Regions from separate parts of the Polymorphospora sp. NPDC051019 genome, predicted to be linked through region 1. Evidence: riboswitches for the same ligand, from Rfam matches in the RefSeq annotation. Region 1 holds a riboswitch; each other region holds the start of a gene.
The links. Region 1 has a riboswitch for cyclic di-AMP ahead of AB0M79_RS33115 (NlpC/P60 family protein). Riboswitches for the same ligand answer to the same signal wherever they lie in the genome.
Positions count from the first base shown of each region.

Region 2: another riboswitch for cyclic di-AMP. It lies ahead of AB0M79_RS29855 (C39 family peptidase); the one in region 1 lies ahead of AB0M79_RS33115 (NlpC/P60 family protein).
Region 3: another riboswitch for cyclic di-AMP. It lies ahead of AB0M79_RS17805 (hypothetical protein); the one in region 1 lies ahead of AB0M79_RS33115 (NlpC/P60 family protein).

Region 1 covers NZ_JBFBCH010000030.1:24,834-31,237, reverse strand. Annotated here, with positions in the region: gene AB0M79_RS33125 (sigma-70 family RNA polymerase sigma factor) at 1-574, shown strand, start outside; gene AB0M79_RS33120 (hypothetical protein) at 644-1,591, opposite strand; gene AB0M79_RS33115 (NlpC/P60 family protein) at 1,780-2,727, opposite strand; cyclic di-AMP (ydaO/yuaA leader) riboswitch at 2,779-2,918, opposite strand; gene AB0M79_RS33110 (DUF6232 family protein) at 3,420-4,106, shown strand; gene AB0M79_RS33105 (helix-turn-helix transcriptional regulator) at 4,174-5,037, opposite strand; gene AB0M79_RS33100 (helix-turn-helix transcriptional regulator) at 5,073-5,948, opposite strand; gene AB0M79_RS33095 (DUF397 domain-containing protein) at 6,395-6,404, shown strand, end outside.
Region 2 covers NZ_JBFBCH010000022.1:118,000-124,403, forward strand. Annotated here, with positions in the region: gene AB0M79_RS29840 (excinuclease ABC subunit UvrA) at 1-439, opposite strand, end outside; gene AB0M79_RS29845 (VOC family protein) at 588-998, opposite strand; gene AB0M79_RS29850 (helix-turn-helix transcriptional regulator) at 1,009-1,452, opposite strand; cyclic di-AMP (ydaO/yuaA leader) riboswitch at 1,866-2,005, shown strand; gene AB0M79_RS29855 (C39 family peptidase) at 2,395-3,093, shown strand; gene AB0M79_RS29860 (SDR family oxidoreductase) at 3,150-3,887, opposite strand; gene AB0M79_RS29865 (peroxiredoxin) at 3,992-4,468, shown strand; gene AB0M79_RS29870 (hypothetical protein) at 4,554-5,252, shown strand; gene AB0M79_RS29875 (SDR family oxidoreductase) at 5,304-6,218, opposite strand; gene AB0M79_RS29880 (helix-turn-helix domain-containing protein) at 6,228-6,404, opposite strand, start outside.
Region 3 covers NZ_JBFBCH010000009.1:52,620-59,023, reverse strand. Annotated here, with positions in the region: gene AB0M79_RS17820 (TerD family protein) at 1-146, opposite strand, end outside; gene AB0M79_RS17815 (glycoside hydrolase family 19 protein) at 439-1,518, shown strand; gene AB0M79_RS17810 (hypothetical protein) at 1,585-2,028, opposite strand; cyclic di-AMP (ydaO/yuaA leader) riboswitch at 2,306-2,437, shown strand; gene AB0M79_RS17805 (hypothetical protein) at 2,442-3,479, shown strand; gene AB0M79_RS17800 (glycoside hydrolase family 65 protein) at 3,533-5,905, opposite strand; gene AB0M79_RS17795 (beta-phosphoglucomutase family hydrolase) at 5,976-6,404, opposite strand, start outside.

The DNA.
Region 1 (6,404 bases):
CTACGAGCGCGGCTTCAAGTTCTCCACCTACGCGACGTGGTGGATCCGCCAGGCGATCAGCCGGGCCATCGCCCAGCAGGAGCGCACCGTGCGCCTGCCGGTGCACCTGGTCGAGGACGTCAACCGGATGCGTAACGTCGCCCGGCAGCTCACCCGTGAGCTGGGATCCGACCCGGAGCCGGAGCAGATCGCGGCGGCGCTCGGCGTTCCGGTCGAGCGGGTCCACGAACTCGTCCGCTGGTCGCAGGACACCGTCTCGCTGGACACCCCGGTCGGTGACGACGGCGACACCAACCTCGGCGACCTGGTCGCCGACAGCGACGCCCCGTCGCCCGAGGAGGTCGTGCTGACCGCCCTGGAGCGCCAGCGCATCGAGGGCCTGCTCAACCACCTCGACGACCGGTCGGCCGGCATCATGCGGGCCAGGTACGGCCTGGAGGACGGCCGCGAGCACTCGCTCACCGAGGTGGCGTCGCGGTTCTCGCTCTCCCGGGAGCGGATCCGCCAGCTGGAGATCCAGGCGCTCGGCCGCCTGCGCGAGCTGGCCCGGGCCGAGGGCCTGCAAGCGGCGTAACAGATCCGGCCACCCCGTACGGTCAAGCGGCCGGCACTCCCCGCGGGGAGTGCCGGCCGCTTCGTGCGTTCAGCCCACCGCCGCCGGGGCGGGGTCGGGCAGCCAGCCCAGCCCGACCCGGGCCAGGTACGCCCACCAGCCGGTGTGGCGTCCGTAGCGGCCCCGGATCTCGGCGGCCGACGGCGGCGGATCACCGTAGACCGCCCGGGCGACCAGCTCGAACTGGGCCATCTCCAGCGGTGCGTCGTCGGGCCGGCCGAGCACCCGCAACAGCAGCGAATGAGCGGTGAACGGGCCGACGCCCGCGACGCCGAGCAGGGCCGCGCGGACCTCGTCGTAGGGGGCGGTGTGCAGCCACTCCTCGTCGAGGGCGGCGATCCCCTCGACGACGCCCCGCAGGCGCTCGGTGCGCTGCCGGTGGCCGGTGTAGCCGGTCAGCTCGTCGTCGGTCAGCCGGGCGATGGTCGCCAGCGAAGGGAACGCGGTGTAGGCGGTGCCGTCGAGCCGGACGGTCGTGCCCAGGTCGGCCATCAGGCGCCGTTTGCGGGCCGCGGCGAACCACTGCGTGCTGCGCTGGGTGAGCGTGAAGTAGACCGCGCCCTCGGCGAGTGACGCGAACCGGACCTGGTGCAGGCCGCGAAGCACCGGCAGCAGCGGGGCCATGGCCGGGTCGGTGTCGGCGGCGGCCAGCAGCGGCGCCGGATCGTCCGCCAGGCTGAACCAGCGGGCGACCAGCCGCTCGACGGCGCACAGGTCGGCCGGCGCCAGCGGGATGTCGGCGAAGACGGTCAGGGTGACACCGGGCGGGCCGGCGGCCGCGGCGACCTCGACCACGACCGCCCGGTCGGGACGGCCGGCGGGAGCGGGGAGCAGCAACGCCTTGCGGACCGCGTCGCCGGTGCGGCGATGGTCGCCGGCGCCCGGGCCGAAGCCGTCGAGGGCACGCAGGCTCAGGTCGAACGAGAACGGGGGCAGAGCAGGCAGAACGGTCCGATGGACCGCGGGGAGGTCTGTCATGCCGGCCAGCATGGGGCGGTCCTACGACAATCGCCGTTCAAGATCGCCGTTTCGGCGCCGAATGTGCAGTCGACTGCGTTATCGGCGCCGAAACGGCGATCTTGCGGTGTTCGCGATCCGGTCACCGGACCGCCCGACGGTCCCCGCGTGCGACTGGCACGGCGGGGCCGCCGGGCGGCAGGAGTGGTCTAGCGCACCCGGCCGTAGCCGTACGGGGGCATCATGTCGACGCTGGAGATCTTGACGCTCTCGCCGAAGGTCGGTGCGTGGATCACCTTGCCGCTGCCGACGAAGATGCCCACGTGGCCGAGGTTGCTGTAGAAGACCAGGTCACCCGGCTGGAGCGCGCTCCGGCTGATCTTCGCCACCCGGTCCCACTGCATGGCCGCGTTGTGGGGCAGCGACTTGCCGGCCGCCCGCCACGCCGCCAGCGTCAGACCCGAGCAGTCGTAGCCGTTCGGGCCGGAGGCCGCCCACACGTACGGCTTGCCGATCGCGCCGTACGCGAACCGGACCGCGACACCGGCCTGCCCGGAGACCGCCGGGATGCTGCCGGTGTAGGAGCTGCCCGGGTTGGTGGCCGCGCCGTACGCCCGCTCCCGCATCTCGTACAGCTTCTTGAGGTCGGCCTCGATCTTCTTCTTGCCGGCCTGGAGTTCCTTGGCCTGGGCGGTCTCGCGGGCCAGGGTGGCGTCGAGCCGTGCCTGCTCGTCCAGGTATTCGCGCTGGGTCGCGGTGAACCCGCTCACCTGCGACTGGCGTTCGCGGGCGAGCTGTTCCAGGGTGCCCAGGCGGTCGACGAGCGACCCGTTCTCGCTCGCGGTGAGGATCGCCTGGATGGTGTCCAGGCCGCCCGACTTGTAGGCCCGGGCGGCGATCGTGCCGACCTCGACCTCGGTCTGGGCCAACTGCTCCTGCAGCGGTCCGAGCTTGGCCTCCACCGCGGTCTTGGCCGCCTTGGTTGCCTTGATCTCCTCGTTGAGTTTGTTGTAGGACTCGACGACCTTCTCCAGCTCGGTCGACGACTTGTTGATCCGCTGCGTCAGCTCGCTGACCGACGGTTCGGCGGCGGCACCCGTGGCGGGTACGACGAGGCCGATGGTGATGCCGGTCAGGACGACGGCGCGCAGCAGCATCCGGGCGGGCGACAATACAGGCAGAGCCTTTCTTCCCCGGGTCACGCCCGATCGACGTGATCCAGCCGCCTACCGGGTTAGCTGACGGATTCGGGCGGGAAGATCGCCCTACCACGAAACGTGGATTCACCCCTTGGTGCCGGTGGGTTCCCGGTTCACCGGTCCGGTCGACTGCGCAGCGTGATCGGATGTCGACAATGGATGACCGGTGATTCGGCGGCGCCGGGCCGGCGCCTCCCGAGGGGGTTGGCTGACGACCGGACCAGCGGCTCCAACCTAGTCGTGGTCCGGATCAACCGAAAGAGGGCGGCTGCGTGATGTGGAGCGAAGTTGCCTGGTCGGGGCGCGATGTGCTTACTGTCCGTTGTTGTCGCTGTGCGCTGCGTCGATTGCCGGCTCGATCGGGATCGCGGATGGACCGCGCGGCGGACGCTGCGATCAAAAGTCGATCTTGCCAAGATTGATTGTTGTTTGAGGCTATTTGTCGCTCTTGGCGGTATCAATCGGATCAAATGTGTGCAATGTGGTGGCTATGGGTGTCCAGGGGGCCACCTGCCGCCTGTAAAAGTGCCAGGTTGCACATTGCCCCCCTTCTCTTTTGGCGCGCGGGTCCACACAATGGTGTTAGGCCGTAAAGGTTTCGCGGAACCGGCGCCGCAACGAGAAGGCGATCGGCACCTGACTGCCATCAGATGCCGATCTTTCGAACCGCATGTGGATCTTTCGGGACACGTGCCGACCTCAGAACACTGGCGATTTCGATCTACGTCGATTTTGATCTACGTCGCTCTCGATCTGCGTCGCCGACCCGCGTCACGAGCCCTTGGAGGCATCTCGTGAATGCTACCCGCCAACCCACCCGCCCAACAGAGGCCATGTCCGGAAAGCCCGAATGGGTAACCCGCCGGACACCTGCCACGATCTACCGCCAGCCCGGTCTCTACATCACGACGGAGTGGTTCGTGATCGGCAAACGGCGCTACCCGATCTGGGAGTTGACCAACCTGCGGACCGGGCGTGGCCGACGGGATCCACTCATCGTCCGGTCGATGCTGGTCACCGCGGCGGTGGTCGCCGGAATCGGAGTCACCCTCGGCTTCGTCCGCGAACTCCACACCATCAGCCCCGCCACCTACCTGGCCCTCGGCGCCGCCGCCATGGTGCCCATGCTGACCGCCGCCGTCGGATACCGGCTGCGGCCCAGGCCGTACGAGCTGTGGGCCGACATCCGCGGCCGGGCCGTCATGGTCTTCAGCACCGACCAGGAACGGGTGTACGGACAGGTCTCCCGGGCGTTGCTCCGGGCCAAGGAAGCCGCCCGGTACGGCGGCATCGCCGACCCGCTGGCCGCCGCCGGCCAGTGGCCGACCGTACGCTGACCGCACCACGACGCGGACGGATCCCTGCCGGATCCGTCCGCGTCCGCGTGTCCGGCCCACCCCGGGCTCAGCCGAGGTCGTCGGCGATCCGCGCGATGCGCGCGAGCGACGCCGCCGGCTCCAGCGACATGCCCTGGAGGGTCCGGAAGGCAGCCACGTAGGGCTCCACCGTGTCCGACGTGTCGGTCAGGTCCTGCGACAGTGGACTGCCGACGAAGACCACGTCGGTGTCACCCGTACCCGGGAACCGGACGACGATGAACGGGGCGCGTACCGCGTAGTCCGGCACCTGGAACGGCAGCACCTGGATCGTGATGTTGGACCTGCGGCCGGCCTCGACGAGATGCCGCAACTGCTCGCGCAGGCAGGGCGCCCCGCCGGTCTGCCGGTGCAGCACCGACTCGTCGAGTACGACCTCGATGGACGGCGGGTCGGCCCGGTCCAGCACCTCGTGCCGGCGGCGTGCCCGTACGTCGTCGACGATGTCGAGATCGAACGGCTCCACCGCGAAGCGCAACGAGGCGACGGTGCTGGCCCGCGCGTACGCGTCGGTCTGCAACAGCCCCGGAATCCCGACCGACTGGAAGACCAGCAGGCTCGACGCCTCGACCTCGAGCCCGATGTACGACAGGTACGGCGCCGGCAGCCCGTCGCGGTATCGCGACCACCAGGCCCGGCGACGGGAGACCCGGGCCAGGGCGACCAGCTCCGCGACCTGCTCGGAGTCGGTCAGCCGGTAGTGGCTGATCAGCGCCTTCACGTCGTTGGTGGAGACGGAGACGGCGCCGGCCTCGATCCGGATCACCTTGGACAGCGACCAGTCCATGGCGTCGGCGACCTGTTCCTGGGTGAGGCCGGCACCCTCCCGGGCCGCCCGCAGTGCCGAGCGCAGTCGCCGGCGTCCGATCGTCGCTCCGTGTAGCGCGGTCATCGGTGGCCTCCTCACCGAACCGGAGCCGGGGATCGTCAGCCGATCTGGCGGGCGATCCGGTCGATCGTGGCGATCGACTCGTCGCGCCCGAGGGACATCTCCCGGAGCCGCTGGAACGTCTGTTGGTAGGGCGCCACGAGGTCGGGCCGGTCGACGATGTCCTGGGCCAGCACGCCCTCGAGGTAGACGACCGGAGCGTCGTCGGAGCCGGGAAAGTCCAGCACGATGAACGATCCCTGACTGGCGTACGTGCCCGCGGTGAAGGGCAGCACCTGGATGCTCATGCTGGGTTCGCTGCCCATCGCGACCAGATGCCGCAGCTGCTCGCGGATGCAGGCCGGCCCGCCGGTCTGCCGGTGCAGCACCGCCTCGTCGAGCACGACGTTCACCTGTGGCGGCTCGGGGCGGCTGAGCATCTCGCGTTGGCGGCGCATCCGGACCGCCACCCTCGTTTCGATCTCGCTTTCGTCGATCGGGAAGACGGTCGAGGTCGTGGCGGCCGCGGCGACGGTCGCCCGTGCGTATCCCTCGGTCTGCAGCAGTCCGGGGATGCCGGAGGACTGGAAGAACGAGAGGGTGGACGCCTCGAGTTCCAGCCCGATGTAGGCGATGAAGGGGGCGGGCAGGGTTTCCTTGTACTGCGACCACCAGGTCCGCCGGCGGGCGACCCTGGCCAGTTCCAGCAGTTCCGAGACCTGCTCGGGATCGGTCAGCCGGTAGTGGCTCAACAGCGCCTTGAGGTCGTTGGTCGAGATCGACACGGTCCCGGCCTCGATCCGGATCAGCTTGGACAGCGACCAGTCCATCGCGCCGATGACCTGTTCCTGGGTGTAGCCCGCCCTCTCGCGGGCCGCGCGTAGCGCTGACCTCAGCCGCCGTCGTCCGACCGTCGGTCCGTGCACCGTCGTCATTCGCTCAGCCTCCGTGCGCGCGCGATGCACAACCGCGCCGGTTCTGCTGCTCGAGCGGGTGCTGCTCGGGCAAAATCCGCCACTACTCGAGCGGGTGCCGCTCGGGCAAATCCGCCACCTGGCTAGCCGCAACCTGCCACATAGCGAGTCCTGTGCAGGTTACACCCGTCGTCGTCGCCTTTTCCAGGGTCTTTGCGCCCCGCGCGTCATCGGCCTCTCGCCCGGCTAGATCAACTGTTCGGGTTCGGGTGGTGGGTAATCGTGATCGTCGGTAGTCGGACCGGGTGCTTTGGCGGGTGCTTTCCGGGGCCGAACGGTTCCGTACGGTGTTTTTGAAAACCGCCCTCCGCGTGTCGACGTATTGCGGGCGGTCGGGAAGTAGGCTGCCGCCTGGTGGCATCCGGCCACGTTTGAGATCACGGCAAAACGTAGAGGGAGCTAGAAGGATGGCTCAGG
Region 2 (6,404 bases), on a different contig from region 1:
CGTTGAAGGAGTAGGCCTGGGGTGAGCCGATGTGTGGCTTGGCGAGGCGGCTGAACAGGATGCGGAGCATGGCGTTGGCGTCGGTGGCGGTGCCGACGGTGGAGCGTGGGTCGCTGCCCATCCGTTCCTGGTCGACGATGATCGCGGTGGTCAGTCCGTCGAGTACGTCGACGTCGGGTCGGGCCATGGTCGGCATGAAGCCCTGGACGAAGGCGCTGTAGGTTTCGTTGATCATCCGCTGTGATTCGGCGGCGATGGTGCCGAAGACCAGGGAGCTCTTGCCGGACCCGGAGACGCCGGTGAAGACGGTGAGTCGGCGCTTGGGGATGTCGACGCTGATGTCCTTGAGGTTGTTCTCGCGGGCGCCGTGTACGCGGATCAGGTCGTGGCTGTCGGCGATGTGTGGCGCGGGCGGCTGCGTCGTCGTGGCCTTGCTCATCGTGTCTCCATCTGTCGGGCGGGGCCGCGGTGGCGGCGTCGCCTGGTGCGTGGCGGGCCGGTCGCCCCGCTCCCCCGCCCGGCGCCGGTGTTCGGTGTCGTGGCGGCGCCGGGCGCGGGGGTCGGCGGTCATCGGTCGTTTCGTGGGTTCAGCCGAGTTCCTGGATGCGGACCATGTTGCCGGCGGGGTCGCGGAAGGCGCAGTCGCGGATTCCGTACGGCTGCTGGGTCGGCTCCTGGACGACCTCGGCGTCGCTGGCCTGGAGGCGTTCGAAGGTGCTGTCGAGGTCGTGGGTGGCCAGGACGACGCTGGCGTAGGTGCCTTTGGCCATCATCTCGGTGATGGTGCGGCGTTCGTCGTCGGTGATGCCGGGGTCGGCGGCCGGCGGGTGCAGGACGATGGAGGTGCCGGGCTGGTTGGTGGGGCCGACGGTGATCCAGCGCATTCCGCTGTAGCCGACGTCGTTGCGGACCTCGAAGCCGAGGGCGTCGCGGTAGAAGGCGAGGGCGGCGTCGGGGTCGGTCTGCGGCAGGAAGGTGTGGTGAATGGTGATGTCCATGCCGGTCACGCTAGTTGTGGCCGTTGGCTGCTGCTTCTCGATTCCTGATCGGTCTGGTCACCTGTTTGGCGACGCATGACGGGATTCCCGCGGTGGCGTGTCCGGCCTGGCGGCGGTAGACGCTGGGCGGGACGCCGACGAGTTCGGTGAAGCGGGTGCTGAAGGTGCCCAGTGAGGCGCAGCCGACGGTGAAGCAGACCTCGGTGACGCTGAGGTCGCCGCGGCGGAGCAGGGCCATGGCGCGTTCGATGCGTCGGGTCATCAGGTAGGAGTAGGGCGACTCGCCGTAGGCGAGCCGGAACTGGCGGCTGAGGTGTCCGGCGGACATGTTCACGCCGCGGGCGAGGGCCTCGACGTCCAGCGGCCGGGCGTACTCCCGGTCGATCCGGTCCCGGACGCGGCGCAGGCGGGCGAGGTCGCGCAGGTGCTGCGTCGTGGCGGAGTTGCTGGTCACGTGCGTGATGGTGCCATGGCGGTGGTGGGGTTGCCCAGCGTGGTCGGGGTGGTTCGGCCGGCTTTCTCCCACTGGTGGCCGGGCGTCACAGGGGCACCTTTGGTGTCGTGGCGGGTGGCCTGGCTGCCCGTACCCGATGATTTGGCCGAGAGGGCATGGGGGTCGTCTTTTCGGTGGCGTCGTGGTCGGGTGATGTATCGACGGTGGGCCTCGGGGGCGCCGTTGTTTCGGTGGTGCACACACCGTCCGTTCCGTTTTGGCTTTGCTGGGCGCTTGCGGCCCGGCTTCGCCCGGGTGCGGCGAACGCGAGTGCGATAGATCGCACCGCCAGAATCCGGTCTTGGCAGGGCGGGAGGGCGGCCAGTACGGTCGGGAAATCCGTTCCGGTTGTTGGGTCATCATCCGATGGCGCCGGAGCGGATCCGCTTAGTCGTATTCGTACGAGCCGGGGACCCAAGCAATCGGGGTGAATCCGTGGGCCGATGCCTGCGGTAGGGCGACCTTTCCCGCCCGAATCCGTCAGCTAACCCGGTAGGCGGTTGTGGAAGGAGACGACTGTTCGTGCGGTACCGAGCGTGCCTGGTTGGCACATCCCCCATTTCCCTGTCGTGCGGCCGCTTGTCGCGTGGACCGACGATCCTGGCTGTTTGCTGACGCCGGATCACTGATCACGACACCAGATCGGTTCGGAATCGACTGAGCCGGCCGTTGCCGGCTGTCCTTTTCCTGTTTCGCGTCTCCCGTTGTGGCGGCGGTGCCGTCTGCGGCCCGCCGTCGGTTTTGCGGGTCCTGTCCCGGGTGGGTCGCGATTCGTCGGTCTGGTCGACGTCTGCCGTTTTCGATTGGGACGCCGACGACAGTCGGCGGGTAATGGAGCTTCAAGTGGAAAACTCTCGTTCGTACAATCCGTTCCGTCGGGTTATCCCCAACCGTTTCCGTTCGGTGGCCGTGGCGTCGGCCGCCGTGCTGGCGGTGGCCGCGACGACGGGCAGCCTTTCGTCCGGTACCCCGACCGGGGCGGAGTCAAACGCGGGGGCCGAGTCGGGTGTGGTGCAGTTGGCGCTGACGCCGGAGCGGGCCCAGGCGGCGCCGCCGCAGGAGGCCGCACCCAAGGAGGCCGCGCCGAAGGCGCCGGCGGAGAAGACGCTGTCGTACGACTTCCAGTACCAGCCGAACGCGTACTACTGCGGTCCGGCGTCGACCCGTATCGCGCTGAGCGCGCAGGGGCACACGCCGAGCCAGGACAACCTGGCGGGGCAGCTGGGTACGACGTTCGCCGGGACGAACTCGTCGCACGACATCGCGCGGGTGTTGAACAAGGTGGTCGGCGGGGACGCCTACCGGGTGCGGGAGATTCCCGGCCAGAAGGCGACGTCGGCGCAGATGGACCGGCTGCAGGCGGACGTGGTCGAGGCGGTCGGCAAGGGGCGGCCGGTGGTGGCGAACATCGTCGGCGGGGCGACGGACAACGACGGCTTCTGGCGCAGCTTCCCCGGTGGGCACTACGTGACGATCGTCGGTTACGGCGACGAGGGGCGGCAGGTGCGGGTCGCCGATCCCAGTGGTGTCGGTCCGGCGAGCTACTGGATGAGCACGATCACGATGGCGCACTGGATGGCGTCGCGCGGTTACTCGTACTGACCGGGTACAGGTACGGAACAAGGGCCGGCCCTGGTGGGCCGGCCCTTTGTCGTGGGTCAGAGTCCGCCGGCGACGCGCAGGATGGTGCCGGTGGCGTACGACGCCTCGGGGCTGAGCAGCCAGGCGATGGCGTGGGCGATCTCGGGTGCGTCGCCGGCGCGGCCCAGTGGTGCGCGCTGGGCGATGCGGTTGGGGCGGTCGGGGTCGCCGGAGACGGTGTGGATGTCGGTCCAGACGGTGCCGGGTGCGACTCCGTTGACGCGGATGCCGCGTGGGCCGAGTTCTTTGGACAGGCCGATGGTGAGGGCGTCGACGCCGGCCTTGGCGGCGGCGTAGTGGATGTATTCGCCGGGTGAGCCGAGGGTGGCGGCGGCGGACGAGACGTTGACGATGGCGCCGCCGGCGTTCATGCGGCGGGCGGCCTGTTGGGCGCAGAGGATGGCGCTGACGAGGTTGACGTCGATGACGTGGCGCAGGTCTTGCGGGGTGAGGTCGACGAGTGGGCCGATGCGGCTGGTGACGCCGGCGTTGTTGACCAGGCCGGTGACCGTCCCCAGTTTCGCCTCGGTCTGGTCGAACAGGTCGGTGACCTGGTCGGGGTCGGTGACGTCGGCGCGTACGGCGATGCCGCGTCGGCCGGTGGTGTGGATGTCGGCGAGGACGGTTTCGGCGGCGGCGGTGTCGTCGCGGTAGCACAGGGCGATGTCGTGTCCGGCGGCGGCGAGCCGGCGTACGGTGGCGGCGCCGATTCCGCGGCTGCCGCCGGTTACCACGGTTACCGGTGTGTCGGGCACTGCCCACTCCCCCTCTTTCGGCTGGTCGTGGTGGTGACGCTACCGCGCTGCCGTCCGGTGTGGATGGCCGGCGTACGGTGGGCCGGTCGACGACGTGGAGGTGCGTGGTGGCCGGTCTGGGCAAGGGTGATCTGGTCGAGGACTTCGAACTGCCGGACGAGACGGGTACGCCGCGGCGGTTGAGTGTGCTGCTGGCGGACGGGCCGGTGGTGGTGTTCTTCTATCCGGCGGCGCTGACGCCGGGGTGTACTGCGGAGAGCTGTCATTTCCGGGACCTGGCTGACGAGTTTTCGCAGGTAGGGGCCAAGTTGGTGGGGGTCAGTCGGGATTCGGTGGAGCGGCAGCGGGAGTTCGCCGGCCGGTACGGGTTCGGTTATCCGCTGCTGTCCGACGTCGACGGGTCGGTGGCGCGGATGTTCGGGGTGCGGCGGGCGTTGCCGTTGGGTGCGCTGTCGACGCGGCGGATGACGTTCGTGGTCGGTACGGATCGGCGGGTGCTGGCGGCGATCCACAGCGAGGTGAGCATGACGGCGCACGCGGACCGGGCGTTGGCGGTGCTGCGGGAGGCGGCGGCGGGTTGACGCGGCCGGGGTGTCGTGCTCGACGTTGTCGGTGTGGCCTGGTAGGAAGGCTGCAATCAAACATGCGTACGAAAAGAGGGTTGTGATGGCGACGCGCACCGCTGGGTTGTCGACCGAGGAGCTGGAGGGCATCCGTGACTCGCTGGCGGCGGGTCGTAAGCCGAAGGTGGTGTTCACCGAGTCGGCGGGGCAGATCGCGGGGCAGGTCGGCCAGGTGGTGGCGCTGACGGATCCGGCGGTCTCCGAGGAGTGGGTGGTGGTCCGGTTCGGTCGTGACGAGCTGCCGTTCTCCCCCGCGGATCTGGGGATCGCGCCGCGGGTGCCGGCGGGCCGGCGGGCGGCGGAGCCGAAGGTGGGGGCCGTGGAGCCGGCGCCGCCGGCGGAGCCGGAGTTCAAGTTGGATCAGCCGGTGCCGGCCCCGCGGCCGGAGCCGGTGACCGAGTCGGAGCCGGAGGTGGAGGCGAAGCCGGCGCGGCGGGCGGCGAAGGCGGCCAAGGTGGCGAAGCCGAAGGCGGCGCCGGGGCTGACGGTGACGCTGGCGTACGCCGAGGGTGAGTGGACGGTGGGTGCGACGCAGGGCAGCAAGGCGTTGGCGAAGCCGTACGTCATCAAGCCGGCGGAGGCGTTGAAGATGGTGGCGTTGATCGACGTGCCTGGTGTGCACGAGGCGGTGGAGCAGATCGTGAGTGCCGAGCGGGCCGAGGCGGAGCAGCAGGCGGAGCGGTTGCGGTCGGAGTTGGCGGAGATCGAGGCGCGGCTGGCGGAGTTGCGCGACGCGGGCTGAGGCCCGGTGGATGCCGCTCACCCTGTGGCACGGCGCCACGGGGTGAGCGGGTCAGCGGTAGTCGGCGGCGTCGGCGTCGGGTTTGTCGCCGTAGTAGGCGTCGGTGATGAAGCGGGAGGCGTCTGGCCGGGAGCCGTCGAGGTCGGTGAAGCCGTAGTGGGCGGCGAGTTGGCCGGCGGAGAGCGCTTTTCCGGACCACCGGGCGTGGTCGGGGTCGGTGGCGAGGGCGACGACGGCGCGGCCGATGTAGTGCGGGGTCTCGGAGATGGCGAAGAAGCGGTCCTTGGTGATGCCGTCGCGCCAGTTGTGTTCGGTGACGCCGAAGCGGTCGAGCATGTCCTCGGAGCGCAGGAAGCCGGGGGTGAGGGCGACGGCGGTGACGCCGTGCGGGTGGAGTTCGTGGTGGAGCATGCGACCGATGCGGGTGATGGCGGATTTGACGAGGTCGTAGAACATGGTGCCGCGGTAGCGGTTGTCGAACATGTCGTCGCCGTCGGTGATTTCGCAGACCAGGCCCTGTTTGCGTCGGATGAGCAGCGGCAGGACGGTGTGCAGGGTGACGAGGTGGGTCTCCAGGGCGTTGCGTACGGCGCGTAGGCCGTTGTCGAGGTCGTGTTCCCAGATGGGTTTCCACTCGACGAGGTGGTCGCCGCCCCAGGTGTCGTCGAGGAGGATGTCGAGGCGGCCGTCCTGTTCGGCGGTGATGCGGTCGGCGAGGGCGCGTACGTCGGCGGGGTCGGTGTGGTCGCAGCGGACGGCGATGCCGGTGCCGCCGGCCCTGGTGACGAGGTCGGCGGTGTCCTCGATGGTTTCGGGGCGGCCGATGTCGCTGCGGGTGGCGCGGGTGGTGCGACCGGTGACGTAGACGGTGGCGCCGGCGGCGCCGAGTTCGACGGCCATGCCGCGGCCGGCGCCGCGGGTGGCGCCGGTGACCAGGGCGACGTGTCCGTGCAGGGGTGCGGTCATGGCTGCTCCTCAGGTGTGGACGGGGTGTCGCCAGCCGGCGAGGATCGCGTCGAGGTCGGTGTGGAGCCGGTCGCGCAGGCGGCCGTCGGGGCGGCTGGACCAGTGGATGGCGGCGCCGTCGGCGGTGGCGGTGAGGATGCGGGCGGCGATGGCGGCAGCGGGTGCGCCGGGCAGGGTGCCGGCTTC
Region 3 (6,404 bases), on a different contig from region 1:
CCGAGGTCCTTGTCGCCGCGGACCCTGCCGGCCGCGGTCACCAGGAGCGCGGACGCGTCCACGTCGGCGCCGGCGGTCCAGCTCGGCACGAGCCGTGCCCGGGTCGACGTGAGCGCTGTGCTGGCTCCTTTGACCAGCGGTGACACGGGTGGCTCCTCGTGCTCGGGGTCGTTCGACCGTATTGGGCACCGTGCGGCGAAGAGTATTCATCTAGATCATTTTGGCCGTTGGGTAGCTCGGTCGGTCCATCCGGTTCGCCCCGCGACCGGCCGTGCGGCGTGACCCGGTGGCGTCTTCCCGCCGGATGACCTCGACCGGTGCCGTCGTGCGCCCCGCGTATGTCCGGGGCTCGATCCCTTGCGCTGATCGACGGAATAGGTTAGTAAAGTTTATTAAAAGATGGCTGTCTACGTCTGCTGTAACGAGGAGAGTGATTAGGTGTCCAGAAAACGCACGATCGCGTCGCTGGCCGCACTCGCGGTCGCGGTCGCCCTGGCCGTCGTCGTACCGATGTCGTCCGCGTCCGCCGCGACCTGCGCGACCGCCTGGAACTCCTCGGCGGTCTACACCGGGGGCATGACCGCCTCCCACAACGGCCGTAACTGGCAGGCCAAGTGGTGGACGCAGGGCGAGGCGCCCAGCACCGGTGGCTCCGGCGTCTGGGCCGACCAGGGCACCTGCGGAGGCGGCACCCAGCCGCCGCCGGGCACCAACTGCAACCATCCCGCCTGGGTCGCCGGCCAGTGGTACCCGGCCGGCTCGATCGTCCGCTACACCAATGGCCAGTACTACCGGGCCAAGCACGAGAACCCGGGGTACGACCCGATCATCAGCACCTGGTACTGGGAGCCCTACTCCTGCAGCGGGCAGCCGCCCACCACCCCGCCGGGCGGCAACACTGGCTTCGTGGTCAGCCAGGCGCAGTTCAACCAGATGTTCCCGAGCCGGAACGGCTTCTACACCTACAGCGGGCTGACCGCCGCGCTGAGCGCGTACCCGGGCTTCGCCAAGACCGGTGACGAGACCACCCGGCGGCGCGAGGCGGCGGCCTTCCTGGCCAACGTCAACCACGAGACCGGCGGCCTGGTCCACATCGTCGAGCAGAACCAGGCCAACTACCCGCACTACTGCGACACCAGCCAGCCGTACGGCTGCCCGGCCGGCCAGGCCGCCTACTACGGCCGCGGCCCCGTGCAGTTGAGCTGGAACTTCAACTACAAGGCGGCCGGCGACGCGCTCGGCCTGCCGCTGCTCACCAACCCGTGGCTGGTGCAGAACGACGCGGCCGTGGCCTGGAAGACGGCGCTGTGGTACTGGAACACCCAGTCGGGTCCGGGCACGATGACCCCGCACCACGCGATGGTCAACGGGATCGGTTTCGGCGAGACGATCCGCAGCATCAACGGCGCGCTGGAGTGCAACGGCCGCAACCCGGCCACGGTGCAGAGTCGGGTGAACGCCTACCAGCGGTTCGTCCAGATCCTCGGCACCACGCCCGGCAACAACCTCTACTGCTGAGACCGCGCGGGCCGGCGGCGGACAGGTCCGCCGCCGGCCCGCGATCCGGTGGGTGCCGGGCTCCGGTCAGCGTCCGCCGCGTCCCGGCCCCGGCCCGAACCCGCCGCCCTTGCCCCCGAACACGCCGGCCTCGGCGCCCGCGATGATCGCGTCGGCCTGCTCCCGGGTCAGCTTGCCTTCCTCGACCGCCGCGTCGAGCCGCTCCTTGAGCTTCGCCTGCCGCTCCTGCTCGGCCCCGGTGCGCAGGTCACCCTGCACCTTCTCCAGCGCGGCGCTGACCTTCTCCACGTCGACGCCGAGTTCGGCGGCCAGCCCCTCGGCGAGCTGCCGGTTGTGCTCGGCCCGCCGTTCCTCGTGCTGCTCCGTCCGGGACGGCGCGCTGGAGGACGACGTCGACGGCGCGGGTGTCGGATCCTCGGCGAGGGCCACGGTCGGTACGGCCACCGCCAGAGCGAGCACCCCGGCCGCACCGAGGCCGACGAGTGCCGCCTTCCTGGGGACGATCTGCATGATCACTTTCCTCCGATTGGTAACGGTTGGACGGTTTACCGGGATTCACCATGAGTCGTGCCGCTGGGCGCCGGCCATGTGGAACCTGTCAGCAAGCTGGCAAGTCACCGCCCGGCAGCCGCCGGCGGCCGGCTCGACCGACCAGCAGACATCACCGAAAGTCGTTGTCCTGTAACGCATCCGCCCTGGTAGTGGCTCGGTGGTTCCGGAGCGACGGACCCGAACCATCCGGTAGGCTGGCCCGCGGTCTCCGCCCGGCGGCGCCCATCGGCGCCGGTGGTGACCGCCGCCCAATCGCCGCGAGGCGAGCCGGGGAACCAGGTGTCCCGGGGTGAATCCGCGCCAGCGGTAGGGATCCTTCCGTCCCGAACCCGTCAGCTAACCCGGTCGGCGGCAGATGGGAGGAACGGTAGATGACGTCATTCCAGCGTCGGCGGCAGTCGCTGCCCGTCACGCTCGTGACCGCCGTAGCCGTGCTCATCGGCTTGGCGGTCGCCCCCGGCACGGCACACGCCGAGCCAACTTCCGCACCGACGACGCCCGGCGACGAGGGTGAGAACCCGTTGCTGCGCGACGTGATGGAAGCCACCAGTCGTGGCTACGTCGAGGCGAAGACGGCGGTCGACAACTCACGCAAGCGCCAGCTGCAGCTCACCCTCGAACTACAGAAGGTCGAAAAGCAGATCGAGGTGCTCCAGCCCGAGATCGGCCAGGTGGCGGCCAACGCCTACCGGATGGGCCGTATCGGGCCGATGATGATGCTGCTCAACAGCGCGTCGCCCGAGGACTTCCTCGACCGCGCCGAGAGCCTCGACGCCCTCGCCCAGCACGACAACCGGAAGATGCGCGAACTCAACGCCGCGCTCGACCAGGCCAACCGGGCCAAGGCCGCGATCGACCAGGCCGTCACCGAGGAGCAGCAGCAACTCGAGGTCATGGCGAAGAAAAAGGCCGAGACCGAGAAGGCGCTCCGGCTGGCCGGCGGCGCCTCGACCGGCGGGTTCGTCAACGCGACCTCGCCGATCGCCGCGCAGGCCCCGCGCAACCGCGACGGATCGTGGCCGGCACAGTCGTGCAACCAGAACGACCCGACGACCTCGGGATGCATCACCGCGCGTACCCTGCACGCGCTCAAGGAGACCCAGAAGGCCGGGTTCAACTGGTACGTCTCCTGCTACCGCCCCGGTGGGCCGTACGAGCACCCCAAGGGACGCGCCTGCGACTTCTCTTCCCAGAAGAAGGGCTTCGGCGGCGTCGCGCAGGGTGAGAACAGGTTGTACGGCAACAACCTGGCCGCGTTCCTGGTCCGCAACGCCGACCGGCTCGGCATCCTCTACGTCATCTGGTTCAAACAGGTCTGGCTACCGGCGATCGGCTGGAAGTCGTACAGCGGCGCCTACGGCGACCCGAACACCGACCACACGAACCACGTGCACCTGTCCCTGCTGTAGGGACACTCACGCCGGAGCCGGGTCGCCTGCGCGACCCGGCTCCGGCGTATCCGTCACAGCTCGCCCAGCGCCGACCGGCGGGCCGGGGCACGCCCCGGCGGCTGGCGGGGCGGCGGCCCCGCCAGCGGAGCCGCCGGGATCGGCAGGGTCACCGGATCGTCACAGGTCACCGTGACCTCCTCACCGTGGTGCCGCAACTCCAGCCGGGTGTCGTCGTCGCCGTCCCGCAGCGCGTACGTCACCTCGTGCGGCCGCACGTCGACCCGCAACCGCCGGCCGTGCCACATCAACGAGAACTCCAGCCGGCCGATCCGGCTCGGCAGCCGGGGCGCGAACGACAACCGGCCGTCGTGGTCACGCATCCCGCCGAGCCCGGCCACCAGCGCGATCCACGCCCCCGCCAGCGACGCCACATGCACCCCGTCGCGGGTGTTCTGGTGGATGTCGTGCAGATCCATCAGGGCGGCCTCGCCCAGATAGTCGTGGGCGAGTTCGAGATGGCCCGTCTCGGCGGCCAGCACCGACTGGGTGCACGCCGACAGCGACGAGTCGCGAACCGTACGACGCTCGTAGTAGACGAAGTTGCGCGCCTTCTCCTCGGCGGTGAACGCGTCGCCGCGCAGGTGCATCGCCATCACCAGGTCGGCCTGCTTGACCACCTGCTTGCGGTAGAGGTCGAAGTACGGGTGGTTGAGCAGCAGCGGGTACTTGTCCGGCGGGGTCGCGGCGAAGTCCCACTCCTGGTAGCGGGTGAAGCCCTCCACCTGCGGGTGCACGCCCAGCTCCTCGTCGTACGGCACGTACATCGACCCGGCCGCGTCCCGCCACGCGGCGGTCTCCTCGTCGTCGACGCCGAGCCGCCACGCCTCCTCGCTGTGCCGCTGCACCGCCTCCGCGGCGGCCAGCAGGTTCCGCTGCGCCATCAGGTTCGTGTAGACGTTGTCGTCCTTCACCGCCGTGTACTCGTCCGGCCCGGTGACCCCGTCGATGTGGAACCGGCCGTGCCGGTCGTGGTGGCCCAGCGACCGCCACAACCGCGCCGTCTCCACCAGCAGCTCCAGGCCGATCTCGCGCTCGAACTCGGTGTCCCCGGTCGCCTGCACGTAGCGGCGGACGGCGTCGGCGATGTCGGCGCCGATGTGGAAGCCGGCGGTGCCCGCCGGCCAGTACGCCGAACACTCGTGGCCCCGGATCGTCCGCCACGGGAACGCCGCCCCGTGCAGGTCGAGGGTCCGGGCCCGGTCCCGGGCCAGGTCCAGGGTGGCGTGCCGCCAGCGCAGGGCGTGCGCCACCGCGGCCGGCTGGGTGTACGTCAGCACCGGCAGCACGAACGTCTCGGTGTCCCAGAAGACGTGGCCGTCGTAGCCCGGACCGGTCAGGCCCTTCGCGGCGATCGGCCGCGACTCGGCCCGCGCGCCGGCCTGCAACACGTGGAACAGCCCGAACCGCACCGCCTGCTGCACCTCGGGATCACCCTCGACCCGCACGTCGGACGCGTCCCAGAAGTCGTCGAGGTATTCGCGCTGCTCGCGGACCAGGCCCTCCCAACCGGAGTAGCGGGCCCCGGCCAGCGCACCGCCGACCTGGTCCCGCAGCGCGGGCCGGGACCGCCGGCTGGACCAGCCGTACGTCAGGTACTTGACCATCCGCAGCCGCTGGCCCGGACGGAGCGCCACCGCGACCGTCGTACGGGCCCAGTCCTCGTACGCCTCGGTGGTCACCTTGGTGCGTTCCGGCCCGTCGACCTCGTGCCCCATCGCGGCGGCCAGCCGCAGCCCGCTCCGCTTGGTCCGGTGGATCAGCAGGCCACCGTCCTCGTAGACCAGCCGCTCCTCGGCCTGCAACGGCGACTCCAGTACGGCGGCGACCCGCGGGTCCTTCGCCTGCGCCGGCAGTTCCTCGTTGGCGACCAGTTCGGACTGCACGATCAGCCGCACCGGTTCGTCGACCGGTTCGATCTCGTAGCAGATCGCCGCGACCGCCCGTTGGGTGAACGACACCAGCCGGGTGCTGCGGATCCGGACCTCGTCGCCGGCCGGTGAACGCCAGTGCACGTTGCGTTCCAGGGTGCCGGCGCGCAGGTCGAGCACCCGCTCGTGGGCGAGCAGTTCGCCGTAGCGGACGTCGAACGGTTCGTCGTCGACCAGCAGCCGGATCAGCTTGCCGTTCGTGATGTTGACGATCGTCTGGCCCGACTCGGGAAAACCGAACCCGGCCTCGGCGTACGGCAGCGGACGCAGCTCGTAGAAGGAGTTGAGGTAGCTGCCGGGCAGTCCGTGCGGCTCACCCTCGTCGAGGTTGCCGCGCAGCCCGACATGCCCGTTGGCCAGCGCGAACACCGACTCCGACTGGGCCAGGACGTCCAGGTCGAGGCCGGTCTCCCGCACGTGCCACGGCTCGACCGGATAGGCCCGCTCACGGATCATGACACCGCCTCGCTTCGCTCGCCGTCGTCATGATTGGTACTGAGCTTGTTGGTTCGCTCGCTGCGTTCGCTCATGACACCGCCTCGCTTCGCTCGCCGTCGTCATGATTGGTACTGAGCTTGTTGGTTCGCTCGCTGCGCTCGCTCACGGCCTCTTGCGCGGTGAGTAGTTCGGACAGGTCGGTGACGACGACGTCGGCGCCGTGGACGCGCAGCGCCTCGGCCTGGCCGGCCCGGTCGACGCCGACCACCAGGCCGAACCCGCCGGCCCGGCCGGCCTCGACCCCGGCGAGCGCGTCTTCGAAGACCGCGGCCCGGGCCGGTTCGACCCCCAGCATCCGGGCTGCGGCCAGGAAGGTGTCCGGGGCCGGTTTGCCGGGCAGTCCCTGTTCGCGTGCGACGATGCCGTCGACGCGTACCTCGAACAGGTCCTCGATGCCGGCGGCGGCGAGCACCTGGCGGCAGTTCGCGCTGGCGGAGACGACCGCCCGGCGGATTCC